Regions from separate parts of the Streptomyces sp. NPDC101110 genome, predicted to be linked through region 1. Evidence: riboswitches for the same ligand, from Rfam matches in the RefSeq annotation. Region 1 holds a riboswitch; each other region holds the start of a gene.
What was found. A riboswitch is a leader RNA that binds a small molecule or an ion and turns the genes downstream of it on or off. The one in region 1 is predicted to bind thiamine pyrophosphate.
Positions count from the first base shown of each region.

Region 2: linked by a shared signal. The riboswitch ahead of thiO (glycine oxidase ThiO) and the one ahead of thiC (phosphomethylpyrimidine synthase ThiC) in region 1 are both predicted to bind thiamine pyrophosphate.
Region 3: linked by a shared signal. The riboswitch ahead of ACIQU3_RS26780 (thiamine ABC transporter substrate binding subunit) and the one ahead of thiC (phosphomethylpyrimidine synthase ThiC) in region 1 are both predicted to bind thiamine pyrophosphate.

Region 1 is NZ_JBIVZM010000004.1:204,426-208,965, reverse strand. It holds gene ACIQU3_RS10275 (YibE/F family protein) at 1-1,710, opposite strand, end outside; TPP riboswitch at 1,783-1,972, shown strand; gene thiC (phosphomethylpyrimidine synthase ThiC) at 1,965-3,749, shown strand; gene ACIQU3_RS10265 (hypothetical protein) at 3,835-4,540, opposite strand, start outside.
Region 2 is NZ_JBIVZM010000021.1:44,869-49,408, forward strand. It holds gene ACIQU3_RS34910 (thiazole synthase) at 1-747, opposite strand, end outside; gene thiS (sulfur carrier protein ThiS) at 750-950, opposite strand; gene thiO (glycine oxidase ThiO) at 947-2,131, opposite strand; TPP riboswitch at 2,129-2,240, opposite strand; gene ACIQU3_RS34925 (hypothetical protein) at 2,293-2,643, shown strand; gene ACIQU3_RS34930 (NAD(P)/FAD-dependent oxidoreductase) at 2,676-3,917, shown strand; gene ACIQU3_RS34935 (Rv2175c family DNA-binding protein) at 4,028-4,393, shown strand.
Region 3 is NZ_JBIVZM010000012.1:196,869-201,408, reverse strand. It holds gene ACIQU3_RS26785 (ABC transporter permease) at 1-780, opposite strand, end outside; gene ACIQU3_RS26780 (thiamine ABC transporter substrate binding subunit) at 804-1,868, opposite strand; TPP riboswitch at 1,963-2,069, opposite strand; gene rlmN (23S rRNA (adenine(2503)-C(2))-methyltransferase RlmN) at 2,137-3,243, opposite strand; gene ACIQU3_RS26770 (hypothetical protein) at 3,368-3,685, opposite strand; gene ACIQU3_RS26765 (e9imm peptide) at 3,784-3,993, opposite strand; gene ACIQU3_RS26760 (hypothetical protein) at 4,228-4,419, shown strand.

The sequences.
Region 1 (4,540 bases):
GGTCTCCGGGGCGGGCTCCGCGCCGGGACGGTCGGCCGAGACCACCAGCGCCGCCAGGGCCGTGGTGACCGGCACCGAGGCCACCAGGCCGATCGAGCCGACCAGTGTGCGCACGATCTCCTCCGCGACCAGCTCGCTGTTGGCGACCGTCCCCACACTGGACTGCGCGATGGAGAACAGCAGCAGCAGGGGCAGCGCGGCACCCGCGTACGCGAGGACGAGCGTGTTGACGACCGAGGCGATGTGGTCGCGGCCGATCCGGATGCCCGCGCGGTAGAGCCCCCGCCAGCCCATCGACGGGTTGGCCTCGTGCAGCTCCCAGACCGCCGAGGTCTGCGTGACCGTGACGTCGTCGAGCACGCCGAGCGAGCCGATGATGACGCCGGCCAGCAGCAGACCGCTCATGTCGATCGTCGGGTAGAGGCCGTGGATCAGCCCGGTGTTGTCGTCGGTGTTGCCGGTCAACGCGGCCCAGTCGATGAACACCGAGCCGAGAATGCCGATCAGCAGCAGTGAGATGAGCGTGCCGAGCACCGCCACGGACGTCCGGGCCGACGGGCCGTGACACATGTACAGCGCGATGAGCATGATGGCGCTCGCGCCGACCACCGCCACGACCAGCGGATTGGATCCCTGCAGGATCGCGGGCAGGATGAAGAAGTTCAGCACCATGAAGCTGATGGCCAGCGCGACCAGCGCCATGACGCCCCGCATCCGCCCGACGACCACCACGGCGATGGCGAAGATGCCCGCGAGCAGCGCCAGGGGAAAACGGCGGTTGACGTCGGTGACCGAGTACTGCAGGTCCTTCGGGGCCGAGGGCTCGTAGGCGACCACGACCTCCTGGCCCTCGCGCAACTGGCGGGACTGGTCCGGCTGGATGATCTCGGTGAACGTACGGCCCTTGTCGTCGCCGCTGTCCACCCGGATCGTCGCCCGCTTGCAGGTGCCCTTCTCCTGCTGCACAGCGGAGGAGCCCTCGGCGGTGGAGGTGTCGCCGGTCGGCGGAACGCCCGAAGCGCCGGCCTCCTTGCAGCTCACCTCGACCACCTTGGTGACGGTGGCGTCCTGCGTCTGCCGGTCGAAGCCGACGCCGGTGCGTTCGTGCGCGGGGGCGCCGCCCGGCCACAGCACGGCGAGGCCCACCAGCACGGCGGCGGCGAACGGGATCAGGATCGCCGCGATGACCTTGCGCAGGTGCAGGGAGACCGGCGTGGCCGGGCCGTGACTGTGGGAGTGCCCGTGCCCGCCACCCGGACCGGGACCGTGCCCGTGACCGCCGTCTCCGCCGTGACCGTGGCCCTGTCCGCCGTCTCCACCGTGACCCTGTCCGTCTCCGCCGTCGTGGCCGTGGCCGCCACCTCCGGAGGGTCCCGGGCCGTGCCCGGCAGCGGGGTCGTGACCGGCTCCCTGCCCGTACTCACCGCTGTTCCGGGAACCGAAACCCCCGTCCTGCCCGTATCCGAACTCGGGGCCCCGTCTCGGGGCCGGGGCCTGCGGCCTGCCCGGCCCCTGGCCCCTGACCGGGGCATGCGTCCCGCCCGGCCCCTGCGGCCTGACCGGCCGTTGTGGCCCGGTCGGCCCCTGTCCGGCGCCGGCTGCGAAATCGTGGCCCTCACCAGCGCCGTCACCACGGCCAAGGCCGCTTCCGGCGCCGGATCCGCGGGGCGGCTCGGGCGATGGGTAGGAGGGACGCTGCGTCGTGGTCACCGCCCGATCATCGCAAGAACGAGGGGGGCCCTCTGTTCACCGCGCCAGAATTGCCGCTAGCGTGGGGGCACCTTTTGTACACGCGGGAGCTCGGAGCACCGGGCTGAGAGGGCGCTGACCTCCGTCCCGGCGATGTTTCACATGAAACATTGCCGGAGTCGAGTGATGTTTCACACGAAACGTCGCCGGACGGAAACGGCTGCGTCGACCGCCGAACCTGTTACCGGGTAATGCCGGCGTAGGGAGTAGGTCTCATGACCAACAAGGACGCACGCACGCCTGCCTCCGTTCAGGACGAGACGTCCGAGGAGGCCGGTAAGTCCATCGGCTGGCACAAGGCGTACATCGAGGGCACCCGCCCCGACCTGCGCGTGCCGGTTCGTCAGGTGCACCTCACCAACGGCCAGTCGGTCACGCTGTACGACACGTCCGGCCCTTACACCGATCCACTCGTCGACACCGACGTCCGCAGGGGCCTTTCGCCGCTGCGCGAGAACTGGATCATCGCCCGCGGCGACACCGAGGAGTACGCGGGCCGCCCCGTCCGTCCCGAGGACGACGGCATCAAGCACACGTCGCCCCGTGGGGGTCTCCGCAACCTGGACGCGGTCTTCCCCGGCCGGCCCCGCCAGCCGCGCCGCGGCAGGAACGGACAGGCTGTCACCCAGCTCGCGTACGCCCGACGCGGCGAGATCACGCCCGAGATGGAGTACGTCGCCATCCGGGAGAACGTCTCGCCCGAGGTGGTCCGCGACGAGATCGCCGCAGGCCGGGCCGTGTTGCCGGCCAACGTCAACCACCCGGAGATCGAGCCGATGATCATCGGCAAGCGGTTCCTGGTGAAGGTCAACGCCAACATCGGCAACTCGGCGGTGACGTCCTCCATCGAGGAGGAGGTCGAGAAGATGACCTGGGCGACCCGATGGGGTGCCGACACGGTCATGGACCTGTCCACGGGCCGCAACATCCACACCACACGTGAATGGGTGCTGCGCAACTCCCCCGTGCCCATCGGCACGGTGCCGCTCTACCAGGCGCTGGAGAAGGTCGACGGCCGGGCCGAGGAACTGACCTGGGAGATCTACAAGGACACGGTCATCGAGCAGGCCGAGCAGGGCGTGGACTACATGACGGTCCACGCGGGGGTGCGCCTTCCGTACGTACCCCTGACGGCGAACCGCAAGACCGGCATCGTCTCCCGCGGCGGCTCGATCATGGCTGCCTGGTGCCTCGCGCACCACAAGGAGTCGTTCCTGTACGAGAACTTCGAGGAACTGTGCGAGATCCTCGCCGCCTACGACGTCACGTACTCGCTGGGGGACGGCCTCAGGCCCGGATCGATCGCGGACGCCAATGACGAGGCACAGTTCGCGGAGCTGCGCACGCTCGGGGAACTCAACCGGATCGCGAAGCGTTTCAACGTTCAGACCATGATCGAGGGCCCGGGCCACGTCCCGATGCACAAGATCAAGGAGAACATCGACCTTCAGCAGGAGATTTGCGATGAAGCTCCGTTCTATACGCTCGGCCCGCTGACCACGGACGTCGCACCGGCGTACGACCACATCACGTCCGGCATCGGCGCCGCGATGATCGCCTGGTGGGGTACGGCGATGCTGTGCTACGTCACGCCCAAGGAGCACCTGGGCCTGCCGAACCGCGACGACGTCAAGACCGGCGTCATCACCTACAAGATCGCCGCCCACGCGGCGGATCTCGCCAAGGGGCACCCCGGTGCGCAGGAGTGGGACGACGCGTTGTCCGACGCCCGTTTCGAGTTCCGGTGGGAGGACCAGTTCAACCTGGCCCTCGACCCGGACACGGCACGGGAGTTCCACGACGAGACCCTGCCCGCCGAGCCGGCCAAGACGGCTCACTTCTGCTCGATGTGCGGTCCCAAGTTCTGCAGCATGAAGATCTCGCAGGACATCCGCCGCGAACACGGCGGCACCCGGACCGAAATCGAGGAGGGCATGGCCCTGAAGTCGAAGGAGTTCGCCGCGAGCGGCAACCGCGTGTACCTGCCCATCGCGGACTGACCGGCCGCGCACAGGCCCGGGGCGGGTGCGCCCCCGGCCTGTGGGAGGGGCCGCTCGGAACGGACTGCGAGGTCTGCTCCGACAGTTACTCCGGCTGGTGCTCCGGTCCTCCGAAGTCCGGGCTGGTGTAGTCCGGGCTGCTGAAGCTGGGGCGCGAGCCGCGGTCGCCGTCGTCCGGGCTCGTGAACCCCGGGCGGTCGTAGCCGAGGTGCGGCATGCGGCTGACCGGTGTGGAAGATGGTGTGGGGTGCAGGGCCGCGGCCGCCCCGGGGGCGGCGAGTGCCTCCCGCAGAAAGGGCAGGATGCCGCGTTCCAGCAGGGCCTCGTGCCAGGCCTCCCTGGCCTGGGCCACCTCGCCGCGCAGTTCGCCGTACGGCCCGATCTCGGCTGTGGGCTTGTTGCGCAGGGCGGTGAGCAGCAGCCCCACAGCGGCGACGAGGATCGCGACCGCGGTCACGGCACCGAACACCCAGCCCGTGGCGAGCATGGTCCGGGCGAATCCCTGCCCGGGGTCGAGCATCCGCAGGATGTATCCGACGAGCAGGAAGATCGCCGCGGCGGTGCCGGCCAGGACGGGTGCGAGGACGGCGACGACGGCGACGGCGCCCGCGCCCGCGGTCTCCGCGACCCCTCCCATGGTGGCGGCGAGCCCCGAGGCGTCCGTGCCCGGCTCGGAGGAGCCGGACCCGGAGCCGCGCATGGCCGGTGAGCCGGCCGACGCCGGCTGACGCAGTTCGTCGCGGACCTTGACGTAGTGCTGGTATTCGGTCGCCGCGGCCGAGGTGATGAGC
Region 2 (4,540 bases), on a different contig from region 1:
CGACGACGCCTCGGCGAAATGCCGCCGCGGGATCCGCCCCGCCCGGTACGCCAGCCGCCCCGCCTCCACGGCGTGCCGCATGGCGTCGGCCATCAGCACGGGCTCCTGCGCCCGCGTCACCGCCGAGGCGAGCATCACACCCGCGCAGCCCAGCTCCATCGCCAGCGCCGCGTCCGAAGCCGTCCCGGCCCCCGCGTCCAGGATCACCGGCACGCGCGCGTGCTCCACGATCAGCTGGAAGTTGTGCGGGTTGCGGATGCCGAGCCCGGAGCCGATCGGGGAGCCCAGCGGCATGATCGCCGCGCAGCCCACGTCCTCCAGCTTCCGCGCCAGCACCGGGTCGTCGTTGGTGTACGGCAGCACCGTGAACCCGTCGTCGACCAGGGTCTCGGCCGCTTCCAGCGTCTCGATCGGGTCCGGCAGTAGCGTGCGCTCGTCTGCGATGACCTCCAGTTTGACGAGGTCGGTGCCGAGCGCCTCGCGCGCGAGGCGGGCCGTGAGGACGGCCTCGCCGGCGGTGAAGCAGCCCGCCGTGTTGGGCAGCACCCGGATGCCGAGCCGGTCCAGGACGGACAGCACCGAGCCGTGCACCGAGGCGTTCACCCGGCGCATCGCGACCGTCGTCAGCTCCGTCCCGGACGCGGCCAGCGACCGCTCCAGCACATCGAGGCTGGGCGCCCCGCCGGTGCCCATGATCAGACGGGACGTGAAGGACGTACCGCCGAGGACGAACGGATCGTCGGCCATGGTCAGCCTCCTTGGACGGCGGTGAGGACTTCCACGCGGTCACCCTCGGAGAGGGGCGTGGAGGACCACTGGGTGCGGGGGACGACCATCTCGTTGAGCGCGGCGGCCACACCCGAGGGCGAGGCGGTGAGCGACCTCACGACGGCGTCGAGAGCCGTGCCGGGTCCGACGTCCCGGGGCTCCCCGTTGACGGAGATGTTCATGCGGGCTGCTCCGAGAGTGCGGTGGCGGGACTGAAGCGCTTCGGGGTGAAGGGGCGGGCCTCCTCGGGGAGTTCGCCCGTCGCCAGGACATGGGCCAGGGCGTCGCCGGTCACGGGTGTGAGCAGGACGCCGTTGCGGTAGTGCCCGGTGGCCAGCAGCAGGCCCTCCAGACCGGTCGGGCCGAGCAGGGGCGCGTTGTCGGGGGACCCGGGGCGAAGGCCGGCCCGGGTCTCGGTGAGCGGCAGCTCGGTGATGCCCGGGACCAGCTCGTGCGCGTCCCGCAGCAGCTCGTACACGCCGCCCGCCGTCACGGTCGTGTCCCAGCCCAGCTCCTCGCTGGTCGCCCCGACGACGAGCTCGCCGCTCGCGCGCGGCACCAGGTAGACGTGGCTGCCGCGCACGACCGCGCGCACGGTCCGGCTCAGGAACGGCCCGTGCCGCTGCGGCATGGTCAGCCGCAGGACCTGCCCCTTCACCGGCCGCACCGGAGGAAGCACGTCCGCAGGGACGCCCGCGAGCCGTCCGCTGAGGCTGCCCCCGGCGAGCACCACCTGCCCGGCGGCCGCCTCCGTCCCGTCGGCCAGGACGGCGCCCGCGGCCCGTTCCCGGACGACGGTGAGCCGCTTTGCCCACGTGCGGTGGAAGACCACACCCGTCCGCTCACACGCGGCGACCAGCGCCCCGGCCAGCCGCCGGGGGTCGATCTGATGATCCCCGTCGACCCGCAGCCCCCCGCGCACCCCCGGCGCGAGCATCGGCTCCAGGCGCCGGCACTCGCGCCCCGACAGCCACTGCGACTCCAGCCCCGACTGCTGCTGCAGGGCGTGCAGTTCGCGCAGGTGGGCCCGGTCGTCGGCGTCCAGCGCCACGGCGAGCGTGCCGCACCGGCGGTAGCCGAGGTCCCGGCCGGTCAGCTCGGTGAGCTCGGCTGCGAAGTCCGGGTAACGCCGGGCGGAGGCGAGGTTCAGGCCGAGCAGGGTCTGTTCGCCGTAGTGCAGTTCCGTGACGGCGGCCAGCATCCCGGCGGCCACCTGTGCGGCTCCGCCTCCCGGCTCGGGGTCCACGAGGGCCGTGGCGAACCCGCGTTGCGCGGCCCGCCAGGCCGTGACCAGGCCGATGATCCCGCCCCCGATGACCAGGACGTCCGACGACACGGACGTTGATGTGGACGTAGGCGACATGGGCGTCCAGCCCCTCCCTTCGCCGGCATGACCCGGATCAGGTTCGTACGGTCGGAGGCCGCCAGCCTCCCTCTCAGCCCGGTGCGTCCGGGCTCCCGCGAGTGCTTTACGTTGGCCACCCTAGCCCGATGCCCTGTCCCGCAGTAAGGGAGCCTCGTCCCATGGCCCGATCTCTCGACGGTCTCGTCCTCGCCCCGGTCGCCGACCAGGCCCCGGGCCAGGTGGGCACCCGCACCCGGTTCACCTATCACGAGCGGCAGGGCGAGATCTGGGCCGAGTACACCGGCGGCGACGTCGTACGCGGGCACCTCGTGGGTACCCGGGAAGGTGACCGGCTGGACTTCCGCTACGTCCAGCTCAAGCAGGACGGCACCACGTCCTCCGGGCACTGCGTCTCCTCGGTCGTGGAGCTGCCCGACGGGCGGGTGCGGCTGGAGGAGACCTGGGAATGGGAGTCCCAGCGGGGCAACGGCACGAGCGTTGTGGAGCAGGTCACGGCGCATGAGCACTGACTGACAAAGCGTCAGGTGTCTATGGTGATCAGGTGAGCGAGCAGACGCAGGGACCAGGTTCGTCCGCGCCGCGGCGCGTCGTCGTGGCGGGCGCGGGCATGGCCGGGGTGCAGACCGCCGTGGCGCTGCGCGAGCAGGGCTTCACCGGTGACGTGATCCTGATCGGCGCCGAACCCCACCAGCCCTACGACCGGCCCCCGTTGTCCAAGGCCGTCCTGCTCGGCAAGTCCGAGGGCTCCGCCTTCGACGTCGACTTCGAAGCCCTCGGCATCGAACTGCGGCTCGGCTGCGAGGTGCTGGGCCTGCGCCCCGCCGCGCACGAGCTGGACACCGAGGACGGACCCGTGCCGTACGACGTCCTGGTCGTCGCGACGGGAGCGGAACCCGTCCGGCTGCCCGGCACCGAGGGCGTGCCGGGCGTGCATCTGCTGCGCACCCTGGACGACGCCGAGCGGCTGCGGCCCGTGCTGGCCCGCCAGCACGACATCGTGGTCGTCGGCGCGGGCTGGATCGGCGCGGAGTTCGCCACGGCCGCCCGCGAGGCGGGCTGCGCGGTGACCGTGGTGGAGGCGGCGGAACGGCCGCTCGCCGGGGCGCTGCCCGCCGAGGTCGCCGCCCCGATGGCCGGCTGGTACGCCGACGCGGGGGCGGACCTGCGCACGCACGCGCGCGTGGAGCGCGTCGAACCCGGTGCCGTCGTCCTCGACGACGGCTCGCGGCTGCCCGCGGGCGCGGTCGTCGTCGGCATCGGCGCCCGCCCCGCCACGGCCTGGCTGGCCGGCTCCGGGATCGCGCTGGGCACCCAGGGCGAGATCGTGGCCGACGAGCACCTGCGCACGGCCGTGCCGGACGTGTACGCGGTGGGCGACTGCGCCTCCTTCCCCTCCGGGCGCTACGGTGAGCGCCTGCTGATCCACCATTGGGACAACGCGCTCCAGGGGCCGCGCACGGTCGCCGTGAACATCGTCGGCGGGGCCACCGGGGAGCCGTCGGCGGTGTACGACCCGGTGCCGTACTTCTGGTCCGAGCAGTTCGGGCGGTTCGTCCAGTACGCGGGGCACCACGCGGCCGCGGACACGACCCTGTGGCGGGGCGACCCCTCCGGTCCGGCCTGGACGGTCTGCTGGCTGCGGGGCGAGCAGCTGGTCGCGCTGCTGGCGGTGGGCCGGCCCCGGGACCTGGCGCAGGGCCGCCGCCTGATCGAGTCGGGCACGCCGATGAATCCGGTGCTGCTGGCGGATCCGGCCAGGCCCATGAAGGCGGCGACGGCCTAGACGGCCCCGCCCGGGGGAGGGCCGCGGTGCGGTGCCGCAGGGAGCGGCGCGTCCGCCCGGGTGGACCGCCCGGCTTCCGACTGTCAGTGGCAAATGGCAGGCTGGTTTCCGTGACCGAGATTGACGCAAAGATCGATGCTCTCGTCCCCGCCTGGCTCACCCTCCCCGACATCGCCGAACAGCTCGGCGTCGAGGTGACGCGTGTGCGGCAGCTGGTCAAGGACGGCCAGCTCATCGCCGTACGCCGAGGTGAGAACCGCGCACTGCACGTCCCCGCCGCCTTCATCGACGGGGACAAGGTCGTCAAGGGCCTGTCCGGGACCCTGACACTGCTGCGGGACGACGGCTTCACGGACGAAGAGATGCTGGAGTGGCTCTTCACCCCGGACCCCAGCCTGCCCGGCACCCCCGCGCAGGCGCTCAGCGAGAATCGCGGCACGGAGGTGAAGCGCCGCGCCCAGGCGCTCGCGGTCTGACCCGGCCGCGACGGGACAACCGTCCGGTGCCGTGTGAGCGGGGCCGGACCTGAACAACCGCCCGATGTGGGGGCCGTGATCCGAGGGGTCACGGCCCGGGGTGGCGCACGCCCGGTGGGGGTCTGCGGCCGCGGGCGGGCGCAGGCG
Region 3 (4,540 bases), on a different contig from region 1:
TGTCTCCCGCCGCCGCACGGTCCAGGCGTGCACGGCGAGGATCGCGCCCACCGCGACGAACTGGATGAGCGTCAGCACGGCCGCCGTGGACAGGTCGAAGATCTCCGACGTCTGCCGGTAGATCTCCACCTCCAGGGTGGAGAAGGTGGGCCCGCCGAGGATCTGCACGACACCGAAGGAGGTGAAGGTGAACAGGAAGACCATGAGCGCGGCGGCGGCCACGGCCGGGGCGAGGGCGGGCAGCGTGACCCGCCGCCAGGCCCGCAGCGGGGACGCCCCGAGCATCCGCGCCGCCTCCTCCTGCCGCGGGTCGAGCTGCGCCCAGAGCCCGCCGACGGTCCGGACGACGACCGCGTAGTTGAAGAAGACGTGTGCGAGCAGGATCGCCCACACGGTGGTGTCCAGCCGTACGCCCCACAGCTCGTCGAGCAGCCCGCCCCGGCCGACCAGGGCCAGGAACGCCGTGCCGACGACGACCGTGGGCAGCACGAACGGGACGGTCACGACCGCTCGCAGGACCTGTTTGCCGGGGAAGTCGAAGCGGGCGAAGACGTACGCGCCGGGGAGCGCGACCAGCAGGGTGAGCGTGGTGGAGACCAGCGCCTGCCAGGTGGTGAACCACAGGACGTGCCGGACGTCGGACTGACCCAGCACCTCCCCGATCCGCCCGAGATGCCAGACCCCGCCGGCCTTCAGACCGCGCGCGACGATCGCGGCGACGGGGTAGGCGAAGAAGACGGCGAAGAACGCGACGGGCACGGCCAGCAGACCGAGCCGCACCGCGCTCCCGCGCCTCCTGCGGGCTACTTCAGTACGAGTGAGGTCCACGACTTGACCCACTGGTCGCGGTGACCGGCGATCTTCGCCGGATCCATGGTCTCGGGGTCCTTCACCTGCGGCCCGTACTTCACGAACTCCGGCGGCACCTGCGCGCCCTCGGTCACCGGGTACACGAACATGTTGAGCGGCATGTCCTCCTGGAACTTCCTGCTGACGAGGAAGTCGAGGAATGCCTTGCCGCCCTTGGCGTTCTTGGCGTTGGCGAGCAGCCCCGCGTACTCGACCTGCCGGAAGCAGGTGCCCTCGGCGACGCCGGTCGGGGCCGTGCTCGGCTTCGGTTCGGCGTAGAGGACCTCGGCGGGCGGCGAGGAGGCGTACGACACGACGAGCGGCCGGTCCCCCTTGGCCTTCCTGCCGCTGGACGAACCGGAGAACTCCTGGTTGTAGGCCTGCTCCCAGCCGTCGACGACCTTCACGCCGTTGGCCTTGAGCTTCTTCCAGTAGCCCTCCCAGTCCCCGTCGCCGTACTCGGCGGCGGTGCCGAGCAGGAAGCCGAGCCCGGGCGAGGAGGACGAGGCGTTCTCGGTGACGAGCAGGTTCTTGTACTGCGGCTTGACGAGATCGTCGAAGCTGCGCGGCGGCTGGAGCTTGTGATCGGCGAAGTACTTCTTGTCGTAGTTGACGCAGATGTCGCCGGTGTCGACGGGCGTGACCCGGTGCTTGTCCCGGTCGACGCGGTACTCGGCCTTGACCTGGTCGGCCCCCTTCGCCTCGTACGACTGGAACAGGCCGTTGTCGAGGGCGCGGGACAGCAGGGTGTTGTCGACGCCGAAGAAGACGTCGCCCTGCGGGTTGTCCTTGGTCAGGATGGCCTTGTTCACGGCCTGGCCGGCGTCGCCGTCCTTCAGGACGTTCACCTTGTAGCCGGACTGCTTCTCGAAGGCCGCGATGACGTCCTCGGACGCGGCCCACGAGTCGTGGCTGACGAGGGTCACGGTCTTGGGGTCACCGGACCCCTGACCGCCGCCGGACGACCCGCAGCCGGCGAGCGTGCCGACCAGGCCGAGCCCGACGACCGCCGCCGTCATCCGCTTCTTGTTGTTGCTCACTGGATTCCTCCTGGAGGACCAGGAGAAGACGCGGCCCTGCCCGGGACTCCGGGTCCCGGGCAGGGCGCAACAGCTCGAGTGGTGACCGATCTCCCTACCCAGAATGACCTGGGCCAGGTTCGGAGGGTCTGCGGCCGTGTGCCGCACTCTCAGCGCTGTGGCGCTCCCCTGTCGGAATATGCAGGTGTGGATGTGAAGGTGCCGATTATGAAGCTGTACTTATGAAGCCGTACTGACGACAGTCAGACTACCGTTCGGTGGCGGCGAGCTGACCACACGCCCCGTCGATCTCCTGACCACGGGTGTCCCGGATCGTCACCGGCACACCATGGGCGGCGATGGCCTCCACGAACGCCTTCTCGTCCTCGGGCCGCGAGGCGGTCCACTTCGACCCGGGCGTCGGGTTCAGCGGGATGAGGTTGACGTGCACGGGCTTGCCCTTGAGCAGCCGCCCGAGCCGGTCACCGCGCCAGGCCTGGTCGTTGATGTCCCGGATCAGCGCGTACTCGATGGACAGCCGGCGCCCGGACTTGGCGCTGTACTCGAACCCGGCATCCAGCACCTCGCGCACCTGCCACCGGGTGTTCACCGGTACGAGGGTGTCGCGCAGCTCGTCGTCGGGGGCGTGCAGGGAGATCGCCAGCCGGCACTTGAGGCCCTCGTCGGCGAACCGGTGGATGGCCGGGACGAGTCCGACCGTCGAGACGGTGATGCCCCGCTGGGACAGGCCGAGGCCGTCGGGCTCGGGGTCGGTGAGCCGCCGGATGGAGCCGATGACCCGGTTGTAGTTCGCGAGGGGCTCGCCCATGCCCATGAAGACGATGTTGCTGAGCCGCGCGGGACCTCCGGGTACTTCTCCGTCCCGCAGCGCCCGCATACCGTCCACGATCTGGTGCACGATCTCGGCGGTGGACAGATTCCGGTCCAGTCCGGCCTGCCCGGTCGCACAGAACGGACAGTTCATCCCGCAGCCGGCCTGCGAGCTGATGCACATGGTCACCCGGTCCGGGTAGCGCATCAGCACGGATTCGACGAGCGTCCCGTCGAACAGCCGCCACAGGGTCTTGCGGGTGGTGCCCTGGTCGGTCGACAGATGCCGCACGACGGTCATCAGCTCGGGCAGCAGCGCTTCCCGGAGCTTGCCCCGGGCACCGGCCGGAATGTCCGTCCACTGCTCCGGATCATGCGCGTACCGCGCGAAGTAGTGCTGCGAGAGCTGCTTGGCACGAAACGGCTTCTCCCCGACGGCCGCGACGGCCTCCTTGCGCTCGGCAGGAGTGAGATCGGCAAGATGCCGCGGCGGCTTCTTGGCTCCGCGGGGGGCGACGAAAGTGAGTTCTCCGGGCTTAGGCATGGCCGTACCAGTGTCGCAGATCAACCGCGGCAGCCAGGGCCGGAGTGGGGTGGGGGCGGTCACCCTGCGGGTGGTACCCGTCGCCGCCGGTCGGCCTGGGACGACTCGGGGACGCCCCGCTCGATCACCCGTCTGCTCCCTGCCACTCGTCCAGCCGGACCCTGACCTGGTGGTTGCGGTCGTCGTGCCAGTAGACCTCACCAGCGGCCAAGGCTCCGAGGACCGGAAGCTCCATCCCCAGCGGCATGCGCGTGATCTCCGCCAGCGCTATGGCATCCGGCACGCCGTCTATCCGTATGAAGACCCCGAAAGGCCGGCGCCCGGTGACCGTTCCCGTGAGCCGGCTCCCCACAGGCACGGCCGCGACGGTCGCCGCCCAGCCCGCCCGCACCGCCTCCGCGGCCGGCATTCCGGGGTTCTCGGCCCATCCGTACTCGTCCATCGTCAGATCATGACGCAGCAAGCGCGCAGAAGACGCGGGCACGTCGTGACCTCGATGGACGCAGGGGACTCTCACCCGCAGCGGGGTCGCCTGTGTGTTTACAGGGCGAACGGCTCGTAGGACAGGGCTCGGTCGACGACCTTCTCCGGCGTCGGCTGAGGGTCGTGGTCCCAGAAGACGTAGTCGGTGATGTGTGGGCAGCCGAGTCCGCCTGCAAGTGCTGTGACGATCTCGTCGGCTTCGGCCTCGTCGGCGTACTCGGCGTTCAGGAGCCGCCGGACGAGGTGGACACCCTCCGCTCGGCTCATGTTGCGGCGCGTGCTCACCATCTCGCCTGCTGTCCGGTCGGCGTCATGCGGCCGAGGGTACTCAACTCGGGCTGCTGACCTTGAGCTGCGGCTGGCGTAGGCCTCTCGGCCACCCGCCCCGAGGGACGTGGGATGACGCGCCGGCCGCTCATGCGAGCCCAACTGCGCAACCGTCGCCCTGGGGAGTCCGCCTGACAGGATGGGGCGGACCATCACAAGAAGCGGGGGTCGAGCATGCTCGTGCTCATACTGTCGGTTGTCGTCCTGCTCGTCATCGGCGGCTGTGTCTGCGTGTACTGGACCGCCCGGGGCGACGCCCCGCGTTGGGCACGGGGCGTGGCCAGGGCGACGCTGCTCGGCAGTGAGATCGCCCGCAGTGCGAGCCGGAGTTCCCGCTCGCGGCAGCAGAGCAGCGGCGACGACTAGACGTTCCGCCGCGCCAACTCAGACGGCCCGCGCGAGCCCGCCCCCTGGCGGCGCTGAGCCAGCCATGGGAGCGAGGGGGCCGAACCCCCTACTCGGCCGCGTGCTCAACCGGTCCTTGAGG